DNA from 2 places in the Thiopseudomonas acetoxidans genome. Region 2 is predicted to be linked to the other one. Evidence: predicted binding sites of a transcription regulator. Region 2 holds the regulator's gene; the other holds the start of a gene.
What was found. Region 2 encodes FliA, which starts transcription of late flagellar genes. Its sites were predicted from a motif close to CTAAAGTTTNNNNNNNNNNNGCCGNTAA; they were not measured.
Positions count from the first base shown of each region.

Region 1: the regulator FliA is predicted to act here: its motif matches at 5,400-5,427, upstream of flgM (flagellar biosynthesis anti-sigma factor FlgM).

Region 1 is NZ_JAUCDY010000006.1:116,143-127,319, reverse strand. Features, by position in the region: gene QEZ41_RS06745 (DUF2066 domain-containing protein) at 1-489, opposite strand, end outside; gene QEZ41_RS06740 (ComEA family DNA-binding protein) at 701-1,000, opposite strand; gene pdxB (4-phosphoerythronate dehydrogenase PdxB) at 1,190-2,329, opposite strand; gene QEZ41_RS06730 (CheR family methyltransferase) at 2,586-3,416, opposite strand; gene QEZ41_RS06725 (chemotaxis protein CheV) at 3,543-4,469, opposite strand; gene flgA (flagellar basal body P-ring formation chaperone FlgA) at 4,546-5,301, shown strand; gene flgM (flagellar biosynthesis anti-sigma factor FlgM) at 5,468-5,791, shown strand; gene QEZ41_RS06710 (flagella synthesis protein FlgN) at 5,805-6,272, shown strand; gene QEZ41_RS06705 (flagellar brake protein) at 6,314-7,060, shown strand; tRNA gene QEZ41_RS06700 (tRNA-Glu) at 7,146-7,221, opposite strand; tRNA gene QEZ41_RS06695 (tRNA-Ala) at 7,271-7,346, opposite strand; gene QEZ41_RS06690 (ABC transporter ATP-binding protein) at 7,415-9,211, opposite strand; gene ispD (2-C-methyl-D-erythritol 4-phosphate cytidylyltransferase) at 9,204-9,920, opposite strand; gene ftsB (cell division protein FtsB) at 9,924-10,205, opposite strand; gene eno (phosphopyruvate hydratase) at 10,273-11,177, opposite strand, start outside.
Region 2 is NZ_JAUCDY010000003.1:228,994-240,170, reverse strand. Features, by position in the region: gene oadA (sodium-extruding oxaloacetate decarboxylase subunit alpha) at 1-150, shown strand, start outside; gene QEZ41_RS04345 (sodium ion-translocating decarboxylase subunit beta) at 161-1,297, shown strand; gene flhA (flagellar biosynthesis protein FlhA) at 1,538-3,634, shown strand; gene flhF (flagellar biosynthesis GTPase FlhF) at 3,653-4,954, shown strand; gene QEZ41_RS04330 (MinD/ParA family protein) at 4,988-5,803, shown strand; gene QEZ41_RS04325 (RNA polymerase sigma factor FliA) at 5,824-6,555, shown strand; gene QEZ41_RS04320 (chemotaxis response regulator CheY) at 6,623-6,997, shown strand; gene QEZ41_RS04315 (protein phosphatase CheZ) at 7,017-7,802, shown strand; gene QEZ41_RS04310 (chemotaxis protein CheA) at 7,815-9,923, shown strand; gene QEZ41_RS04305 (protein-glutamate methylesterase/protein-glutamine glutaminase) at 9,968-11,107, shown strand; gene QEZ41_RS04300 (flagellar motor protein) at 11,107-11,177, shown strand, end outside.

The sequences.
Region 1 (11,177 bases), on a different contig from region 2:
ACGCTGAATTAGCTGCTCAACCTGCTCAGCATCCTGAGTAAGCTGCAAGCGATCGGTGAGCATCTGCTCTTGCAAGTCAGCCATTGGGAAACGAACGGGTAAGCCGTTATGCTCAGCGTGCTTAGCGATACTCTGCGCTTTTAACTGACCATCGCTAAACAACTGCTGTCCATGTGTATCACGCTGCGTCCACCACAATAACAGTACCGGTCTTTGCGCTCCCCAAGTAGCCAAACCCTGCTGCTGTAAAGCATTTAATACGCTAGCGGCATCAAAACGCACCGTTAAGGTTGTATCACGATGGTTGTAACCGGTGACTAAGTCTTGGGGATCAGCACTGTGCTGCTTAAGCTGAGGGTAGTCTTCAAGATTACTTACTCCGGTTAAACGCCAAACAACAATGCTAAAAGCGCGGCTTAATGCTTTCTCGCGCGCTTGATTTTCATCATTAGCCAGCTGCTCTACGCTAACCTGGTAAATACTCGGCATCTGCACTGCCTGTGCACAGGTTGCCACTAGTAACACGCTTGCCGTAAATAACCCAGCTAAGAAACGCATAATTCCTCTCTCGCATAATTCGATAGTAATATCTGGGTAGTTTATAAGATTAAGCCATGAAAAACTGCACCCTTGCGATTTAATTGTTTGCCAATAAAAAAGGCAGCTAGGCTGCCTTAATCTCGAACAGTAAATAGAGTTTCTACTCAAGCACTAGCTTATTACGTATACGCTCCAACGTAGAAACACCGATACCTTTCACCTCTAAAAGCTCATCCACCGATGTAAATGGACCTTGAGCCGCACGATAATCCACTATTGCTTGTGCTTTAGAGGGCCCAATTCCCTGCAACTCACGAGATAACGTTTGTGCATCGGCTTGGTTAATATTCACCGACGTCATAGGCGCAACCATCGCCGTTTCTTGCGCTTGAACAACATTACTAACGCCAAGCATGACTGACAGAGCTAACATTAATGAAAACCAGATTGATTTGCTCATAAAAACACTCTCCTTAGTATTTAAGTATGTGCAGAACCGCCAAGTGCTTATCAGCTTGGCCGCGCTACAGCAAGGTCGGCTTTAAGTACCGATTGCAGTTTAAAGTGTAGGCGGTTTTTTTAAACCAACTTGATTTTTAAACAAACCGTGAACCAGCTCACATTCAATTATTAGCCCGACAAAACAGTGTTACCGACTCAGCTGTAACGCCTGAAACACAAGCTGTTGTTGCGCGGTGTAGCCCTCCCCCGCGATCTTTAATGTTGCCAGCTCACGCCGTATTGGATAGTTTTTCCTCAAAAGGTCAAAACCTGCCCCACGCTGCTCAGGCGACAACCTAAACAACATCCGCATTGCCGCATCATCGGTTCTAGGATCGTACAACACTGTTGTTAGCAGGCTTAACAGGTTTTCCGCACTGGCCGTTGGGTTCAACTGAACAGTTTGCAGCAAAGGTTCTGGATATTCTATCGTGGCACTAGGCGACACATCGAAGTGCTGGCAAAACGCATTAAACACCATCTGCGTACCGCGAATTTTGCCATCCAAGCTATACCCAGCAATGTGCGGTGTCGCCAACTGGCATAACGCCGCCAACTCAGGATTAAAAACAGGTTCAGGTTCCCACACATCCAGCACCACAGACAAATCCGTACGCTGTTGCAAGCAGGTTAGCAATGACCGATTATCTATCGTCGCACCCCGAGCTGCATTAATTAACCAAGCGCCCTGCTGCAAAGCAGCTAATTGCTGTGAAGAGAACATATGGTAAGTGGGCCAGCTACCGGAACTCTCTAAGGGTGTGTGCACAGAAATCACATCACACCGCGCCAGAATAGTTGCTAAATCAACATAGTCTTGTGCCGATGACGTCTCTAGCTGCTGGCGCGGCGGGTCACAGAGCATTACCTGATAGCCGAGTTGACGTAACACAGTGGCTAAGCGTTGTCCGACCTGCCCCGCACCCACGATACCGAAAACACGCTCGGCAAGTTTCGCCCCAGTGCGTTGCGCTAACACCTGCAAAACTGCCAACACGTATTCCACTACGGCTTGAGCATTACAGCCCGGCGCGTTAGCCCAAGCTATTTTTTGACTGCTCAAGTAGTCCAAATCTAGATGGTCCGTACCAATGGTGCAGGTACCAACAAACTTAACCGCACTGCCTTGCAGTAGTTGCGGATTAACCTGAGTGATAGAGCGCACGATCAACGCATCTGCTGCACGCACATCGGCGGCACTGATGGCACGACCTGCACGTTTAATTACCCGACCAAACTGAGCAAACACCTGTGCTTCTGGAATATTCTCATCTATAACTATTTGCATACCGTTCACCCCACTACCTTTAGCGAACACAATAAAAAAGCCACGCGCATGTGTGCAAGCGTGGCTTTTTTGACTGTTCTAGGCGTTATAAAAACGCTCCTTAAATAAGCTAAGAAGCCTCTGAATAACTACCTGCGTAGCTACCATTGCGTTAAAAACGTACTCAAAATGCTCATTTACACATGTAAACTGCGCTTTTTCGTACGTTTTTGCCTTGTGTTAGCGTCCTCGGTAACGTTATTCAGAGGCTCCCTAACTATTTGGCTTGATAAATAATTCCCGGATTACACTGCACCATCGTATACAACTCGGGCAAACCGTTTAAAGCTTCTGAGGCACCTAAAAACAAATAGCCGCCAGGCTTTAATGTTGCATGAATACGACGCAAGATATCCTTTTTGACTTCTGCAGAAAAATAAATTAATACGTTACGACAAAAAACCACATCAAACTTACCCAGCGCGGAATAGCTTTCTAACAGGTTAATTTGCCGAAACTCGACTTTCTGTTTAATGAAATCTTTTATTTTCCAACGGCCACCTGTGCCCACCTTATCAAAATAACGCTGCAGCCTTTCAGGTGACAACCCGCGCGCAATAGCTAAGGCATCGTATTCGCCCTGCTTGCTCGCCTCCAGCATAGTGCTGGACAGCTCAGTGGCTATAATTTGCACACCGGCACGCAACTGACCAAAAGCCGTGCGCTCATATTCATCTAAAATCATAGCCAAGGAGTAAGGTTCTTGACCCGAAGAGCAAGCCGCTGACCAAATTCTTAAGCGTTGATTAGGATACTTTGCAACCAGTTCAGGTAAAACCCTGTTTTTCATTACTTCATAGGGGTAGGTATCACGAAACCAAAGTGTTTCGTTGGTCGTCATGGCATCAATTACCTGAGTATGCAGCGCTCCACGTGGGTTGGCCTGCATGCGGCGTACAAGCTCACTTAACGATTGAATGCGCTCTTGTTCGAGTATTTTTTTCAGACGACTACTGACCAAATACTGCTTATTGTCACCGAGCAAAATCCCGGACTGCTTTTCCAAGTAGTCCCGAAATAGATGAAAGTCTGAGAGTGTGAGTGACACTATAATAACGCCTTACTATCAAAATCAATTGTTCAATTATAGCCCAGTATTACTCTAGGTGCTCGAATATAAGGTGTCTGCGCTTATTTAAGAACAGCCCGGCAACAAACCAAGCACCCAAAAACCCTAACCTTTTTGTTTAAGACGCTTTATAACGCTATCAGCCAATCCGTCCGGCTTAAACTTTGGCAAAAAATCATCTGCTCCTACTTTCTCCACCATCGCCTGATTAAACACACCAGAAAGCGAAGTATGCAGTAACACATATAAATCTTTCAGCCTGGGATTGTTACGAATTTCGGAGGTTAAGGTATAACCATCCATAACTGGCATCTCAATATCCGAGATCAACATCAGCAACTCTTGTGCTGGATTAAGCCCCTCTTCCATCATATCAGTTAAGTAATTCAAAGCAGCACGCCCATCACTTAACGCAATGATTTGCACTCCTACATCTTGCAGCACGCGCATCAGCTGTTTGCGCGCTACTAGGGAGTCATCAACGATGAGGATTTTTTTACTCGCTGCTTGACTACGAATATCATCATTAAGCACGCCCTCTGAAATATCCTCTTTGCCCGGCACAACCTCGGCCAAAATCTTCTCGACATCAAGAATTTCAACCAACTCACCCTCAACATGAGTCACTGCAGTTAAATAATGCTCACGACCAGTACCTGCAGGTGGCGGAAGAATTTCCTCCCAGTTTAGGTTAACAATGCGCTCAACCGCACAGACCAAAAAGCCCTGCGTTTTCGTGTTGTATTCAGTGACGATGACAAAACTGTCTTCCAGCTTTGTTTTCTCATGCTTACCTGTTGCCAAGGCTAAATCAATCACTGGAACCGTGTTGCCACGAACCGTAGCCACGCCACGCACCATAGGATTTGAATGCGGTATAATGGTTAAGCTAGGACATTGCAAAACCTCGCGCACTTTAAACACATTCACACCATACAGCTGAGAACCTGATAGCCTGAACAGCAACAACTCTAATCTGTTTTGTCCCACCAATTGGGTTCTTTGGTTTACTGAGTCTAAAACACCAGCCATTGCAAACTCCAAAATAACAGCTCAGACCCCGGTTTCTTTCTCGCCAGCCGGTCTGTTTTTTGCTTTAATAATTCTTATGAACATCCAAATGACATTATCCCGACACACAATGGCCGAACGAAACCTGCCAAGCAAGTTTTTTTTGTTCTGCTTTAGCCTATTTTTAACCAATTTTGCTGCGGCCGGCACGAGCATTGATCAGATTATCGACACCGCCCAATCCTTTCTTGAACAAGAAACCAAAAATTATTTAAGCAATAGCGATATAAAAGCACGTTACGAGGTAAGCATTGGCCGTTTAGACAATCGTCTACGGATGGCCGCCTGCGATCAACCACTCAGTGCTTCATTAGAAAACCCGCAGCAACCGGTCGGTAGAGTTACCCTACGCATTCGTTGCGAGGGCAGCGCACCCTGGTCAATTTTTGTACCGGCACAAGTCAACCTGTACCGTGACGTGGTGGTAGCGACCCGCCCCATAAAACGTAACAGCATTATTCAGACCAATGACATCTCCTTGGCTGAGCGTGATGTCGGCAATCTTAAGCAAGGTTATTTACTCAGCCTGGATAGCGTTATTGGCAGTTTAACCACCCGTGCTCTACAGCATGATCAAGTCATTTCACCCAACCAGCTACGTCAGCCTGCAGCCGTAAAACGTGGTGACCAGGTTATTATTTCCGCAATGAGTGGCAGAGTACGCGTGCGCATGCCAGGCGAAGCCCTGTCTGATGGCGCTATAGGCGAACAAATACGGGTACTCAACACCCGCTCACAACGCGTCATTCATGCACGGGTGGTCGCTCCCGGCCAAGTAGAAGTCGCTATGTAATCTGCATTAAAACCGCTATACTCTGCACCTGTAAACCAAAATCAATCATAGTCTCGACACCATCGCTTACGGCTGAAAAGCCTTTTTCATGCATTGCTCTAAAGTTTATTCTGATGCCGCCGATAGTTAAACTAGTGTTCTAATACTCAGCAGTTAGAGGTTTATCATGGCTATCGAATTTAATCGTGCAAACAGCACGCAAAATCTTACTAAGAACAACGCTCCGCCCGCTAAAGCGGGCTTGAGCGACAACTCAGCACCCAACGCAGCTCAGGCGGACTCCTCAGCGCCAGCTAAAAATCTTGGCGAGTCTGTAAAACTAAGCCAAAGCGCGCTTGAGTTACAATCCATCAACGACAAACTCAAGCACGTGCCTGATATAAATCACGACAAAGTGCAAGCGCTTAAGCAGACTATTGACGATGGCAGCTATAAAGTCGATAGTGCCGCTACAGCCAATAAAATTCTTGCTTTCGAAGCACTACTATAACTTTTTATAAGCCATGCCAGACACTAGAATATTAGAACTGCTAAACACTGATATACACTCCTGCACAGAACTCCTCGCGATTCTGGAGCAGGAGTTTTCTGCGCTAAACGAACGCAAACTCGAACAGCTGCAAGCACTGCTTGATAGTAAACAGCCGTTACTGGTAAGCCTCAACCAAAACGCCAAAGAGCGCAGCAACCTGTTACAACGTAATGGTCTGACAGCAGACATGAACGGTTTCCAACAATTTGCTCAAAACTCCCCACACTCTGCTAAACTGTTACAGCAACACAACACGCTCAATGACCTGATCGAACAGTGTCAAACGGCCAATTTGCGCAACGGCCGGTTAATACGTGCCAACCAAATCAGTGTTGGCTCGGCGCTTAACATTATTCGCGGTAGCAACGAGCCTTCGCTGTATGACAAATCCGGCAGCACCGCCTACAAAAATACTCGGCGCACTTTTACCAGCGCCTAGTTAGACGGTTATTTTTTATACACCATTAGGGTTATTAGTTCGTGTCTACATTGTTTGATGAAGGTAGCGGCCCGCAACCACCTAAAATATTAACAACTCCAGCAGAAATTAACGGTAACTTACGCACCCTCCTGAATAACAACCTGCCTTTAAAAATCCGGTTCCCTGGTCGTGAACAACGCTATCTTAGCTATATCGTTGCTGTTGACCGCGAAAACGCTTCATTAGCGCTTGATGAATTTGTGCCGAACACCGCGCTACGCTTCCTGCAAAACGGCGAGGAGTTTCATGTTGAAGCTCATATAGATGGCGTGCGTATCAACTGGTCGCATCACCAAACAGGCATAGCCGCCACCATCAACGGCCATCCATGCTTATGGTTTAAGTTTCCCGAAGAAATGCGCCACCATCAGCGCCGAGGAACATTTCGCGCCAATGTAATCCCTGACCAGCCCGCCAGCATTACCCTCGCTGGCAACGCCTTGGCTACCCCAGTTAGCGGGCGCTTACTGGATATCTCCGCTACAGGCTGTAAGGTGCATATAGACTCTGCCAACACCCACTTGAAAGCCGGCCAGCTTTACGAGAGCTCTAGCCTAATTATGCCGCATGGCTCATTGACTCTCAGCGTTGAAGCACGCCATGTACAAGTAATAGAAGAGAAGGACATTACCAAAGTTGGCCTGCGCTTTCATCAGGTTGATGGCGTTACTCAGCGCAACATTGAACGCTATGTATACCAGCTACAGCGTGAAGCGCGTCGCGATGAAGGCGGCGAGTTGTTTTAAACCTGAAAAGACAGAAACAAAAAAGCCTGCGCTTTTAGTAAAGCGCAGGCTTTTTATTTACTTTCTTTTAATGCTAAAAGAATAGTGGCGTCCCCTAGGGGACTCGAACCCCTGTTACCGCCGTGAAAGGGCGGTGTCCTAGGCCACTAGACGAAGGGGACGTAACCCTTGACTCCTACTGACTAAACACATCAATAGGCTAGTTTGAATTGGTGGAGCTACACGGGATCGAACCGTGGACCTCTTGCATGCCATGCAAGCGCTCTCCCAGCTGAGCTATAGCCCCAACTCATTGGACGGGGCGCATGATAAGCAAGTCCGACTTTATTGTCAAACCTTTCTTAACAATAAAGATTATTTAGCTTGTAGACGGCCGTAGAGTTCAGCATAAACGCCCCCTTGCGCCAACAAAGCTTGGTGATCGCCCTGCTCAACAACGCGCCCCTCAGAAAGCACTAATATCCTATCGGCCTGTCGTACAGCACTTAAACGGTGCGCAATTATAAGCGTCGTACGCCCAGCCAAAAAGCTTTGTAATGCCTGATGCACGCCCTGCTCGGTCTGGCTATCCAGAGCGGAAGTAGCCTCATCCAGAATCACCACACAGGGATCAGCTAACACCATACGCGCGATAGCTAAACGCTGTTTCTGTCCGCCCGACAGACGCACACCTGCACGACCAATAATGGTGTCTAAACCGTTTGGCAGTTGCCTGACAAACTCATCCAGCTGCGCCACTGCTAGCGCCTGCCAACAGGCCTCATCATCACCCGTACGACCTAGCAGCACGTTTTCTCGCACACTATCGTTAAACAACGCTGGATTCTGTAGTACCACTGCCACATGCTCGCGCACAGTCTGTATACCAACCTGCTCAATGGGCACGTTATCATAAAAAATCGTACCTCGACTGGGGCGATAAAGACCCAACAACAGTTGCACTAAGGTACTTTTTCCACCCCCACTCACACCTACAATGGCGACTTTCTCACCCGGTGCTACTGAGAAGCTCAGGCCATTAAGAATTGGCTCCTGTCGGTAGGAAAAATGCAGATCCTGCACTTCTACGGCTACGGTTTTCTTATGCGTGAATGGGTTAATCTGGGTGGGATATTGCGCTTCATCTTGCCGCGCTAACAACTGATTAATCCGCTGCATCGCACCATTAGCGCCATAGAGCGCATATTGTAAATTCAGTAGCTGTTCAACAGGACCAATCATAAACCACAGGTAACTAAACACAGCAAGCATCTGACCAATCGATAAATCAGAAAACAACACGGTTAGCATCGCCACGGAGCGAAACACGTCGATACCAAACTGAAACATCAAGCCACTTGAACGCATCGCTGTTTCGGTTTTCCACTTACTGGCGATAGCCGAGTCGCGAGCATTCTTAGCACGTAGACGTAAACGAGAAAAGAAATAGTGCTGATGACTCCCCGCACGCACCTCATGAATGGCATCAAGGGTTTCAGTTAAGGCTTGGGTAAAGTGCGCTGTGTTATCGTTTTCTTGTTTTTTAAGGTGCTTGATTTTCTTACCGAGCTTAACTGTAGCCAAAACCACAACTGGATTAAGCAGCAAAATAAATAGCGCCAACTGCCAATGCATCCACAGCAATATAGTGGCTGTGCCCGTGAGCGTAAGTAAAGCTACGATAAAGCGGCTCAGTGTCTCCCCGATAAAGGCATCCAGCGTATCCAAATCTGTTACCAGGTTTGTAGCTACCGAGCCGCTGCCAAGGCTTTCATACTCTGACAAAGAAATACGTTGCAAGCGACCCAGCAGCAGCAGCCTGAGTTTATAAATAATGTCCTTCGATAGCTCAGTAAAAAGCCGACTTTGTAGCACATTAAAAGCCAGCGAGCTCAGTCGCAGTACCAGAGTTACCAAGAGTAAAAACCCGATAAAACCAACGGGCTGCACCCAGCTCTCTGGCAACAAGTTCTGCATAAAGGCCACCGCTTTGCCGGGCTGCTTTAGCAATACTTCATCGACCAATAACGGTAACAACAAAGGTATGGGCACACTGGTTAGCGTCGCGAATAACGCTAAAACATTAGCAAAGAGTATTTTTTGTTTATTCTGCCAAGCAAGCTGACGAATATAACGCCAGCTTAAACTTTGCTTTTGCTTTACATCAGACATCAATCACACCGTCAACCAACCCAGTGGGTTCGTGAACTGCTGCTAACAGCTGCAAGTCTTCCGGGTAAGTGATTTTAAGATTATCACTGCGCCCAACTACCAGCCTAGGTTTAAAGCCAGCCCACTCTACTGCTGACGCCTCATCGGTAATTGCTACGCCTGCCGCTAAAGCTTGTTCAAGCGCATCGCTAAGCAACTGCAGAGGAAACATTTGTGGAGTTAACGCGTGCCAGATGTGTTCACGCTGCAAGGTTTGCTGGCTGCGCTGCTGTGCATCAGCCAACTTTAAAGTATCGCGCGCTGGATAGGCCAATAGCCCGCCGACAGCATCATACTTTAAAGTGGATAGAAGCCTGTCTAAATCCGTGCGCTGCAACATAGGTCTAGCCGCATCATGCACCAACACCCAATCGCACGGCTGCGCACCTAAGTTTGGCAGCACACGCAAGGCATTCAGCACTGAGTCAGCACGTTCCTGCCCGCCGACAACCTGCCGAACCAATGGGTGCTGAACCAACGGTAAATCCGGCCAATATGAGTCATGCTCTGCCACAGCTACTGCTGCACCCTGTAATTGTGGATGCGGCAAAAAAATATCTAGGGTATGTTCTAAAATCGTTTTCCCTGCCACCTGCAGGTATTGCTTAGGTCTATCGCTAGCCATCCGACTACCAATGCCAGCCGCAGGAATTACAAGCCAAAACTTCACAGACTACTCCAGCAACAGGTAAAGCGTTTCACCCTGCTTCACCATACCCAACTCATGCCGCGCACGCTCTTCAACGGTTTCCATACCCTGCTTTAATTCCATTACCTCGGCTTCCATCATGCGGTTACGTGCTTGCAGGCGCTCATTCTCGTTACGCTGCACTTGAATTTGCCGCTCTAATTCTATGCGGTGCGTTACTCCACCATCGCCAAACCAATACCTATACTGCAGCGTCAGCAGCATAATCAGCAAGATAGCGGTAAGCCAAAGTGAAGGTCTTTTCATCGTTCAGTCATTACAAAGGAAAAGGGCAGCCCAATGCTGCCCTTATGTTTAGTGCTTAGTTGTAGTATTAACCGCGAAACTCAGCACGTCCACGATAGACAGCCTTATCGGCCAACTGTTCCTCAATGCGTAACAGTTGGTTGTACTTGGCTACGCGGTCGGAACGGCAGAGCGAACCGGTTTTAATCTGCCCCGCTGCTGTGCCTACGGCCAAGTCAGCAATGGTGGCATCTTCAGTTTCGCCGCTGCGATGGGAAATCACTGCGGTATAACCTGCTGCCTTAGCCATTTGAATAGCTTCCAGCGTCTCGGTCAGTGTGCCAATCTGGTTAAATTTAATCAGAATAGAGTTAGCGGTTTTCGATTCAATGCCCTGCTTGAAAATGCTGGTGTTGGTGACAAAGAGATCATCACCAACCAGCTGGATTTTCTCGCCGATTTTATCGGTGAGCAGCTTCCAACCGTCCCAATCCGACTCATCCATACCATCTTCAATAGAAATAATTGGAAAGCGCTCGGTTAAGCCAGCCAAGTAATCAGTAAAACCTTGAGCATCAAACTTCTTGCCTTCACCCGCTAAATCGTACACTCCGTCTTTATAGAACTCGGTCGCCGCGCAGTCCAACGCTAAGGTAATGTCTTCGCCTAGCTTGTAACCGGCATTGGCAATCGCTTCAGCAATCACGGTTAAAGCTGCTTCGTTAGACTCAAGATTGGGCGCAAAGCCACCCTCGTCACCCACGGCCGTGCTTAAGCCACGCGCCTGCAGTACCGCTTTCAAGTGATGAAAGACTTCTGTACCGATACGCAAAGCTTGCGAGAAGGTTTTCGCACCCACCGGTTGAATCATAAACTCTTGGATATCGACGTTGTTATCCGCGTGCTCACCGCCGTTAATGATGTTCATCATCGGCACCGGCATGCTGTACTGCCCCGGCGTGCCATTAAGCTCAGCAATGTGCGCATACAACG
Region 2 (11,177 bases):
TCGGTTGAAGAGGGCGATGTGTTGATTATTCTGGAAGCCATGAAAATGGAGACCGAGATTCGCGCCTTCCGCAGCGGAGTGATTGCCAGCATTGATGTCGCAGTTGGTGATGCTGTATCTGTGGGCGATTGCCTGCTAAGCATTGCGTGAGGACTCGATGATGGATAAGTTATTTACCCTGTGGCAAAACACCGGGCTCTATCAGCTCGAGCTTGGGCAGGCCGTTATGCTACTGGTCTGTCTTGGCTTGATTTATTTAGCGATTCGCAAGGGTTTTGAACCTTTATTGCTAATTCCTATTGGCTTTGGTGGCGTGCTGGCTAACCTACCGGCTGCTGGAATGGCTGAAACCGGCGGCTTGCTTGCACTGCTGTATGATGTCGGCTTGCCAACCAGTGTTTTTCCGCTACTGATTTTTATGGGTGTGGGGGCGATGACGGATTTTGGTCCGATGTTGGCCAACCCTAAAACCCTTTTGTTAGGTGCGGCAGCGCAGTTTGGTATTTTTGCGACCTTGATGGGTGCTTTGGCAATCGGCATGCTTGGGATTCCCGGTTTGGAGTTTACGTTGCGTGAGGCTGCTTCCATTGCGATTATTGGTGGGGCTGATGGGCCTACCTCTATATTTGTGACTGCACGGCTTGCCCCTGATTTGCTTGGACCGATTGCGGTAGCAGCTTACTCGTATATGGCGTTAGTACCGTTGATTCAACCGCCGATTATGCGTGCGTTAACCTCAAAAGAAGAACGTGCCATCGTCATGGTGCAGTTGCGACCAGTAGGCCAGGCAGAAAAAATTATTTTCCCATTAGTGCTTTGCTTGCTAATTGGTTTGCTGCTGCCTGATGCAGCTCCATTGATTGGCATGTTTGCATTCGGTAATTTGATGCGTGAAAGCGGTGTGGTTGAGCGTTTAGCGGATACCTCGCGCAATGCGCTGATTAACGTTGTCACTATCGGGTTAGGCTTGACCGTGGGAGCTAAGCTTTCTGCAGATACGTTTTTGCAGCTGAAGACACTAGGGATCTTAATTTTAGGTATGGTGGCTTTTTGTGGTGGCACAGCGGCTGGAATAATTATGGCTAAAGTCATGAACCTTTTTAGCGCTAACAAAGTTAACCCATTGATTGGCGCAGCTGGTGTTTCTGCGGTGCCTATGGCGGCGCGGGTTGCTAATAAGGTGGGGTTGGAAGCCAACTCGCAAAACTTTTTATTAATGCATGCAATGGGTCCCAATGTAGCTGGTGTAATTGGCTCGGCAGTGGCGGCAGGCGTTTTGCTTAGTTTTGTCGGCTAACAGCTTACAGTTAACATAGGCTTTTATGCGCTAAGATAATGCAATAAAATAACGACTCCTTAGTAAAGCCCAACTACGTGGATAGCGCAGTTGGGCTTTTTGTTGTGTAGACAAAGTGTTCTTGGCTCAATATTTGCATTAACTCAAGAGTATCCTGTAAAGCATTGTTTTTTTGACGTTATTATTTTTTAGAGTTCGGCGGAGAAATATAGAGTGAATCGCTCACAAGTATATTCAGGCATGCGTACCGGGATGGGCATCCTCAAGCAGGGCAATCTAGGTGTGCCCATCTTACTGCTAGTCATCTTGGGTATGATGACTTTGCCTGTCCCGCCGTTTTTGCTCGACGTATTTTTTACTTTCAACATTGCGCTCTCCATTGTCGTGCTGTTGGTGGGTGTATATGCCATGCGCCCGTTGGACTTTGCCGCCTTTCCAACCATTTTGTTAGTCGCAACCCTCATGCGCTTAGCGCTTAACGTAGCTTCAACCCGCGTGGTTTTGCTGCACGGTCATGACGGCGGTGATGCCGCTGGTAAGGTAATTCAAGCGTTTGGTGACGTGGTTGTTGGTGGTAACTATGTTGTTGGTGCGGTTGTTTTTGCCATCTTAATGATTATTAACTTTGTTGTAGTGACTAAGGGTGCGGGCCGTATTTCTGAGGTGAGTGCACGTTTCACCTTGGATGCCATGCCCGGTAAGCAGATGGCGATTGATGCCGACCTGAACTCAGGCTTGATTGATCAGGAGGAGGCCAAGTTGCGTCGTTCTGAAGTGGCGCAAGAGGCGGACTTTTACGGTTCGATGGATGGTGCTAGTAAGTTTGTGCGCGGTGATGCTATCGCTGGACTGTTAATTCTGTTTATTAACCTGCTGGGTGGTATTACTGTCGGTATAGCGCAGCACTCCTTGAGTTTTGCTGAGGCAGGTAAGGTCTATGCGCTGTTAACCATTGGTGACGGTTTAGTGGCACAGGTTCCGAGCCTGTTGCTGTCAACAGCGGCGGCGGTCATGGTTACTCGCGTAACAACCTCTGAAGATATGGGAGACCAGATTAATCGCCAGATGTTTACTTCGCCTAAAGCTCTGGCAGTTGCTGCTGCGATCCTGTTTGTCATGGGCTCCATACCAGGCATGCCGCATGTGTCATTTTTAAGCTTGGCTGTTTTGGCGGGTGTCGGCGCCTACATAATTTGGCGCAAGCAGAAAAATAAAGACTTGGCTGTAGTGGAGCAAGAGCAGCGCAAGGCCGATCAGTTGCCAGCCACGGTTTCACCTGAACATCGCGAGTTGGGTTGGGATGATGTAACGCCCGTGGACATGGTGGGTTTGGAGGTAGGGTATCGCCTCATTCCTTTGGTGGATCGTAATCAGGGTGGCCAACTGCTAGCACGCATTAAAGGTGTGCGTAAAAAACTGTCGCAAGACTTAGGTTTTTTGATGCCTTCAGTGCATATCCGTGACAATTTAGATCTAGCACCTAACGCATACCGCTTGACCCTGATGGGTGTGACTGTAGCTGAGGCGGAAGTGTATCCTGACCGTGATCTAGCCATCAACCCGGGGCAGGTATTTGGTACTGTCAACGGTGTTGCCACTACGGATCCTGCATTTGGCTTGGAAGCAGTGTGGATTGAAGCGAATCAGCGCGATCAGGCGCAATCCTTAGGCTATACAGTGGTAGACGCCAGTACAGTGGTGGCGACCCATCTAAACCAGATTCTTAACAATCATGCGCACGAGCTTATTGGTCACGAAGAAGTGCAGCAATTGATGCAGGTGCTGGCTAAGAGTTCGCCTAAGCTGGCTGAAGAGCTGGTTCCGGGCATTATTTCCCTATCGACACTATTGAAAATTTTGCAGACCTTGCTGCAGGAGCAGGTACCAGTGCGCGATATTCGTACCATTGCTGAAGCCATCGCTAATGCCGCAGGTAAGAGTCAAGATCCCGCCGCCATGGTGGCTGCTGTGCGCGTCGCTTTATCGCGTGCAATAGTGCAAAGCATTGTGGGGCTTGACTCTGAGATGCCAGTTATCACTCTTGAGCCAAAGTTGGAACAGATATTGCTTAATAGTTTACAGCAGGCTGGTCAGGGTTCTGAGAACGGTATTTTGTTAGAACCTGGCATGGCTGAAAAATTACAACACTCTCTAGTTGAGGCGGCGCAGAGACAAGAAATGTTAGGACAGCCAGTGATTTTACTGGTCGCAGGACAAATAAGAGCCATGATGTCACGTTTTGCTCGAATGACTGTTCCTAACATGCATGTGCTGGCTTACCAAGAGATACCAGATAATAAGCAGGTCACCATTGTGGCGACCGTGGGACAAGGATAAGAGGGCGGACTTATGGCTATGCAAGTCAAACGTTTTTTTGCCGCTGATATGCGTCAGGCGATGAATCGAGTAAAAGAAGAACTGGGTGCAGATGCTTCCATTTTGTCGACGCGCAAAGTAGCGGGAGGCATTGAGCTGACTGCCGCCCTTGATTATAACCTACAATCACTTCCAGCTCGGGCTAATCCAGCCCTAGAGGCAGAGCTGCGCAAGACCAAAGAGCATATTATGCAGGCGCAAGCATCGATGAGCTTGCGTGAAGAGGTTGCTGGCACAAAGCGCGATCGTCAACTATTCGATAAGGTAATGGCGCACTCTACAGCGATTCACCAGCCTGCTGTAGCTCAGTACTCGTCAGCCAGCCAGCCTTCAGTCGATCAGCAAGAGCTTGCACAGATGCGTTCTGAGTTGCTGGGCTTGCGTGAGCTGCTAGAAATGCAACTGGGTACAATTGCTTGGGGTTCAGTGCAGCATCAGCAACCCAAACAAGCAGAGTTGTGGAAGCGTCTACAGAAAATGGGTTTGCCGGCCGAGCTGGTTGGCAACCTGATGCAAAAAGTGGCGAGTGAAACCGATCAGCGCCAAGCATGGCGCATGGTGTTGGCGCATTTAGCCCATGAACTGGATACCCCAGCTAAGGATCCTTTGCAGCACGGTGGTGTCATTGCACTGGTCGGTCCTGCGGGAATGGGTAAGACCACTACGCTGGCGAAACTGGCGGCGCGTTATGTGCTTGAGCATGGTGCGCAAAATGTCGCTATCGTCAGCATGGACAGTTTCCGTATTGGCGCACAAGAACAGCTGAAAACTTTAGGCCGCATCTTAAATGTATCAGTAAGCCATGTAGAAGTGGGTCAATCCCTTGAGCAGGCACTGCATCCTTTGCAGAAAAAGCGTCTGGTTTTGATTGATACAGCAGGTTTGCCAGCACAAGATCCCATGTTGGCTATGCAGCTAGATAGTTTGGCAGCTCGAGGTGTTCAGGCGAAAAATTACTTGGTGTTGGCCGCAACCAGTCAAGCACAAGTGCTTAAAGCAGCGTGGCACGCTTACAAGCGCTGTGGCTTAGCAGGCTGCATTATAACGAAGTTGGATGAAGCCGTAAGTATGGGGGAGGCTCTTGGCATGGCTATTTGCCATAACCTTGCAGTAGCTTATACTACTGATGGCCCTAGGATTCCTGATGATATTCAGGCTTCGCGTAGCCATCAGTTAGTGAGTCGAGCTGTACGCATGCAAAACCCAGACGATCCGGGTGAGCAAGAAATGGCTGCAATGTATGCAACTTCTTATCAAGCAGCGGCTAGACAAGTCGGCTAAGCGGCACTAACTGAGATACAAGGTATTAAATAAATGACAAACAAACATTCTGTTCAAGTAGTGGCGGTTACTGGCGGCAAAGGCGGGGTGGGTAAAACCAACGTTTCGGTTAATCTATCCTTAGCTCTGGCTGATCTAGGGCGTCGTGTAGTGTTGTTGGATGCGGACTTTGGTTTGGCCAACGTGGACGTTTTATTGGGTCTTAATCCACAACGTACGTTGGCTGAAGTAATGGATGGTAAGTGCGATTTGCGTGATGTTTTGCTGCCTGGACCTGGTGGAATAAGAATTGTACCCGCTTCATCAGGTACTAAAAGTATGGTTGAAATGACGCCGCTACAGCATGCGGGTCTTATCCAAGCCTTTAGCGATATCGGCGATAGCATTGATATGTTGGTGATAGATACGGCAGCTGGAATTGGTGACTCAGTTACCAGCTTCGTGCGAGCAGCACAAGAAGTGATACTGGTGGTATGTGACGAGCCAACTTCTATTACCGATGCTTACGCGCTGATTAAACTACTCAGCCGTGATCATGGCATGACCCGTTTTCGTGTTTTGGCTAACATGGCACATAGCCCGCAAGAAGGCCGCAGCATCTATGCCAAGCTGGTAAATGTTACCGAACGATTCTTAGATGATGTTACACTGCAATACTTGGGTGCAATTCCCTATGATGAGACTGTACGCAAGGCAGCGCAAAGGCAGAAAGCCGTTTACCAAGCTTTCCCGCGGTCCAAGTGCGCTCTAGCTTACAAGTCAATAGCAGAGAAAGTAGATGGTTGGCCTTTGCCTGCTACACCGCGAGGGCATTTGGAGTTTTTTGTGGACCGTTTAGTGAGCCAATAATAAGGACGGGAATAATTGCAATGACAGTAGCCAAAGGTTTGCAAATGTATGCCACAGCGCAAGCTAGGGATGAACAAACATTGCTGGTTGAACAGCATGCTCCTTTGGTTAAGCGAATTGCTTACCACATGCTGGCCAGACTCCCAGCAAGCGTTCAAGTTGATGATCTGATTCAAGCAGGAATGATAGGTTTATTAGAAGCGGCCAAAAAATACGATTCTAGTAAGGGTGCAAGTTTTGAAACATTTGTTGGAATACGTATCCGCGGAGCGATGCTAGACGAGATGCGCAAAGGTGATTGGGTGCCTCGTTCTGTACATAGAAATACACGCATGGTGAGTGAAGCCGTAAGAAAAGTTGAGTCGCGTACAGGTAAAGACGCTCAAGACAAAGAGGTTGCGGCCGAATTAGATATGAGTCTAGAAGAGTATCACGCGATCTTGGCGGATACACAGGGCAGTAGATTATTTAGCTTCGATGGTTTGCAAGAAGATGGAGCACAGCCAGATTTACAAGTAAGTCATCGGGGGCCAGGTCGAGAAATTGAACAAGAAAAATTTAAACAAGCGCTGGCTCAAGCAATAGAAGGTCTGCCGGAACGTGAGCAATTAGTGCTTTCTTTGTATTACAGCGAAGAGTTGAATTTAAAAGAAATTGGGGTGGTGCTCGGGATTAGTGAATCACGAGTGAGCCAATTACACAGCCAGTGTGCAGCACGTCTTAGAGCGCGACTAGCAGAGTGGCATAGTTGAGATAATGCAAATATGGTTTTTGTTGTGTTCAGTATAGAGCTCTTTGGAGGTTGCCTTGGATAAAAACATGAAAATCCTCATTGTTGATGACTTTTCAACAATGCGCCGGATCATCAAGAACCTCTTGCGTGACCTAGGGTTTACCAATACAGCTGAAGCAGATGATGGTGCTACAGCACTACCCATGCTCCACAGCGGGGGATTTGATTTTTTGGTCACTGACTGGAATATGCCAATCATGTCGGGACTTGATCTTTTAAAGGCCGTACGTGCCGATGATAAGCTCAAGCATCTCCCCGTGTTGATGGTTACTGCTGAGGCTAAGCGCGATCAAATCATCGAAGCGGCTCAGGCTGGGGTAAATGGCTATGTAGTTAAACCCTTTACTGCGCAAGCACTGAAAGACAAAATCGAGAAGATTTTTGAGCGAGTTAATGGTTGATACGGTTAATGGAGCAACCATGACGGTAGATAAGTGTGCGGTAACTCAATTACAACAAGCGGTTCAACAAAATGCCGATGATTTGCAAGCGAGTCTTGCCGAGCAAAACTGGGAAGAGGCGGTGCGAGTTATTGGTAAAATTAACTTGGTGCGTGATCGGGCACTTTATGATGAGGTGGCCAAGTTAACCCGCGAATTACACGGTGCCTTGCTGGATCTGCAAGTTGATCCAAGCAGTCCTCATGCGGAAGAAATGTCGCAGATTACCGATGCGAATGAACGATTGAAGTATGTCGTCAAAATGACAGAAAAAGCAGCCAATGACACTATTGACTTGGTTGAGAAGAGCGCGCCATTTGCGAACTATATTAGCTACGAAGCACAAAGTTTGACGGTTGATTGGCGACGCTTTATGCAGCGCGACATGTCGGCGGCAGAGTTTAGGGAACTAGCCAAGCGGGTAGAAACATACTTAGAGCGCGGCTTGCATGATAGCGATGAGTTATCAAGTAACTTGAATGAGATTTTATTGGCGCAGTCCTTCCAAGACCTTACTGGGCAGGTCATCAAGCGAGTTTCTACGCTAATAACAGATATGGAAGAGAGCTTGCTGAAGCTGGTTGTTATGGCAAGCACTGTTGATCGCGTTGCCGGTATTGAACATTCACCCGAAGATTTAAGAAAAGCTATAGATAAACATAAAGCTATGATTATGGGTGAAGGTCCGCAAATACGTGCCGATAATGACGATGTAGTAGCTGATCAGGTTGATGTGGATGATTTGCTATCAAGTTTGGGACTTTAGGGGGCAAAATAAATGAGCTTTGAAGCCGATGAAGAGATCCTCCAAGACTTTCTCGTAGAAGCAGGTGAAATTCTAGAGCTGTTATCAGAACAACTGGTTGAACTAGAAAGCAGCCCTGATGACATGAATCTACTGAATGCTATCTTCCGTGGATTTCATACCGTAAAGGGTGGTGCGGGTTTTTTACAGTTAACCGAATTGGTTGATTGTTGCCATATTGCCGAAAACGTCTTCGATATTTTACGTAAAGGCGAACGCACGGTAACTCCAGAACTGATGGATGTGGTTCTACAGGCTCTAGATAGCGTTATTAGCATGTTTAATGAAGTGCGTGAAGGAGTTCAATTAACCCCAGCGCCGCCAGAGCTGTTAGCTGAATTAGCTCTATTAGCTGAGCCTGAGGGTGCAGCCGTTGAGGACAGCGTGGTTGCAGCACCTGAACAAGAGTACAGCGAAGATGATGCTGACGCAGAGTTTCAGCAAATGCTCGAAGCAGCTGGTCAGGAGGCTGATACTACTGTTCAAAATAATGACATTATAACGGACGATGAATTTGAAGCTTTACTCGATGAGTTGCAGGGGCCAGCAGCTACTAAGGCAGCGTCCAGCTCAGATGAAATAACGGATGATGAATTCGAGGATTTATTAGATCAGCTACATGGCTCAGGAAAGTTTCAAGTTGAAGCACCGGTAACCTCTAAGCCAGATCAGACACAGGCTGATACACCCGCAACGGTAGCGTCCGATAATATCAGTGATGACGAATTTGAGAATTTACTTGATCAGTTGCACGGCAAAGGCAAGTTTGACGTTGCGGTAACAAACACTGAGTCGGTCGAAGTTAAAGCCGCACCGGCTGACAAAACAACTCCCAAAAAAGCAGCGCCTTTGTCTGCCAAACCTGCCAAAGAAGCCGCTGCACCTGCCAATAAAGCGCCAGTCGCTCAACGCGTTGCTGCGGCTGAAGAAACAACAGTACGTGTTGATACCGCAAGACTCGATGACATTATGAATATGGTCGGCGAGCTAGTGTTGGTGCGTAACCGTTTGGTTCGCCTGGGTGTCGAAAGTGGCGATGAAGATATGGGTAAAGCAGTGGCTAACTTGGATGTGGTCACAGGTGATCTACAAACAGCGGTCATGAAAACCCGCATGCAACCCATCAAAAAAGTATTTGGCCGTTTCCCGCGCTTGGTACGTGACATGGCGCGCAGCCTCAAAAAAGATATCAGACTTGAGCTGATTGGTGAAGAAACTGACTTAGACAAAAACCTTGTTGAAGCACTGGCAGACCCACTGGTGCACTTGGTACGTAACTCTGTGGATCATGGTATTGAGATGCCTGATGAGCGCGAAGCAGCAGGTAAAAACCGTGAAGGTAAGGTTGTTCTTTCTGCGGCGCAGGAAGGGGACCATATCCTGTTGATGATTACTGATGACGGTAAAGGCATGGATGCTGACATTCTGCGCGCTAAAGCAGTAGAAAAGGGTATGTATGATAAAGACGCTGCTGATCGTTTAACTGAGTTTGAATGTTATAACCTGATTTTTGCACCTGGCTTCTCCACCAAGACTGAAATTTCAGACGTGTCTGGCCGCGGTGTGGGCATGGATGTGGTGAACACCAAAATAAACCAGCTTAACGGCAGCGTTAACGTGTATTCAAAGCTGGGAGAAGGCTCACAGGTTGTTATTAAGGTCCCTTTAACCCTTGCGATTATGCCTACGCTCATGGTGATGCTCAATGATCAGGCTTTTGCTTTCCCGTTAGTCAACGTCAATGAGATTTTTCACTTGGATTTATCTCGCACCAATGTGGTTGATGGTCAAGAAGTTGTCATTGTGCGTGATAAAGCCTTACCTTTGTTTTATTTAAAACGCTGGTTATTGCCTAAGTTAGCTCATGAAGAGCAAACAGAAGGGCATGTAGTAATTGTATCGATAGGTGATAAGCGTGTTGGTTTTGTAGTTGACCAGCTAGTGGGTCAAGAAGAAGTTGTAATTAAACCATTAAGTAAAATGCTGCACGGTACGCCAGGTATGTCTGGCGCTACAATCACGGGTGATGGCCGCATTGCACTTATTTTAGATGTACCAAGCCTTTTAAAGCATTATGCATAAAAATTAAGCAGGGTTTGGAATTTGCTATTGGATATGAGGAAGGCATGACGATTAAAGTATTGGTGGTGGATGACTCTGGTTTTTTTCGCCGCAGACTGACAGAAATTCTTTCCTCTGACCACGACTTTGAAGTGGTGGGCACAGCATCAAATGGACGAGAGGCCGTAGAAAAAGCTGTAGAGTTGCGCCCAGATGTGATTACCATGGATTATGAAATGCCGGTTATGGATGGCATCACTGCGGTCAAGCAAATCATGCAGCGCAGTCCAACACCAGTATTGATGTTTTCCTCGCTTACCCATGAAGGTGCACGAGTCACTTTAGATGCATTGGAAGCGGGGGCGGTTGATTATTTACCAAAAAATTTTGAGGATATCTCCCGCAATCCAGAACGCTTAAAGAAAATGCTGTGCGATAAGGTTCGTGCCGTATCACATACCAATAAACGTGCGTTGTCACGGCCAGCGCCAGTGACACCTGTGGCGAGCAAACCAGTAACAACTCGGGTTGCAGCAAAAGCTGAAGTGCCGCTCACGCCAAGAGAGGTGGCTAGACCGCCAGTGACGCGCCCGCTGACAACAGAGCCTAGCTCACCTGTTACCAAGTCCAAACCTAAAGCAAAAAATTACAAACTGGTTGCAATAGGTACGTCAACCGGTGGTCCTGTTGCCTTACAAAAAGTTTTAACCAGTTTGCCGGGTAACTTTCCTGCGCCTATAGTGTTGATTCAGCATATGCCGGCTGCCTTTACCAAAGCTTTTGCTGATCGGCTGGATAAACTTTGCCAAATAGACGTTAAAGAAGCTGAAGACGGCGATATGTTGCGCCCTGGCTTAGCCTTGTTAGCCCCGGGTGGAAAACAAATGATGATTGACCCGCGAGGCCAAGTAAGGATCTTGCCAGGCGATGAACGATTAAATTACAAGCCGAGCGTAGATGTTACTTTTGGATCTGCAGCAAAAGTTTTCAACGATAAAGTGCTGGCGGTTGTGCTGACTGGCATGGGCGCTGACGGACGTGAGGGTGCACGCATGCTAAAGGCTGCGGGCAGTCAGGTCTGGGCTCAGGATGAGGCAAGCTGTGTGATTTATGGTATGCCTATGGCTGTAGTCAAGGCCGACCTTGCCGATGCCATTTACTCTCTGGATGAGGTGGGACCAAACATCATTGAGGCATGTCTCTAATGGATATTCTTAGCCTAGTAGGTTTTGTTCTAGCTTGTGTGGCTATTGTAGGCGGAAACTACCTAGAAGG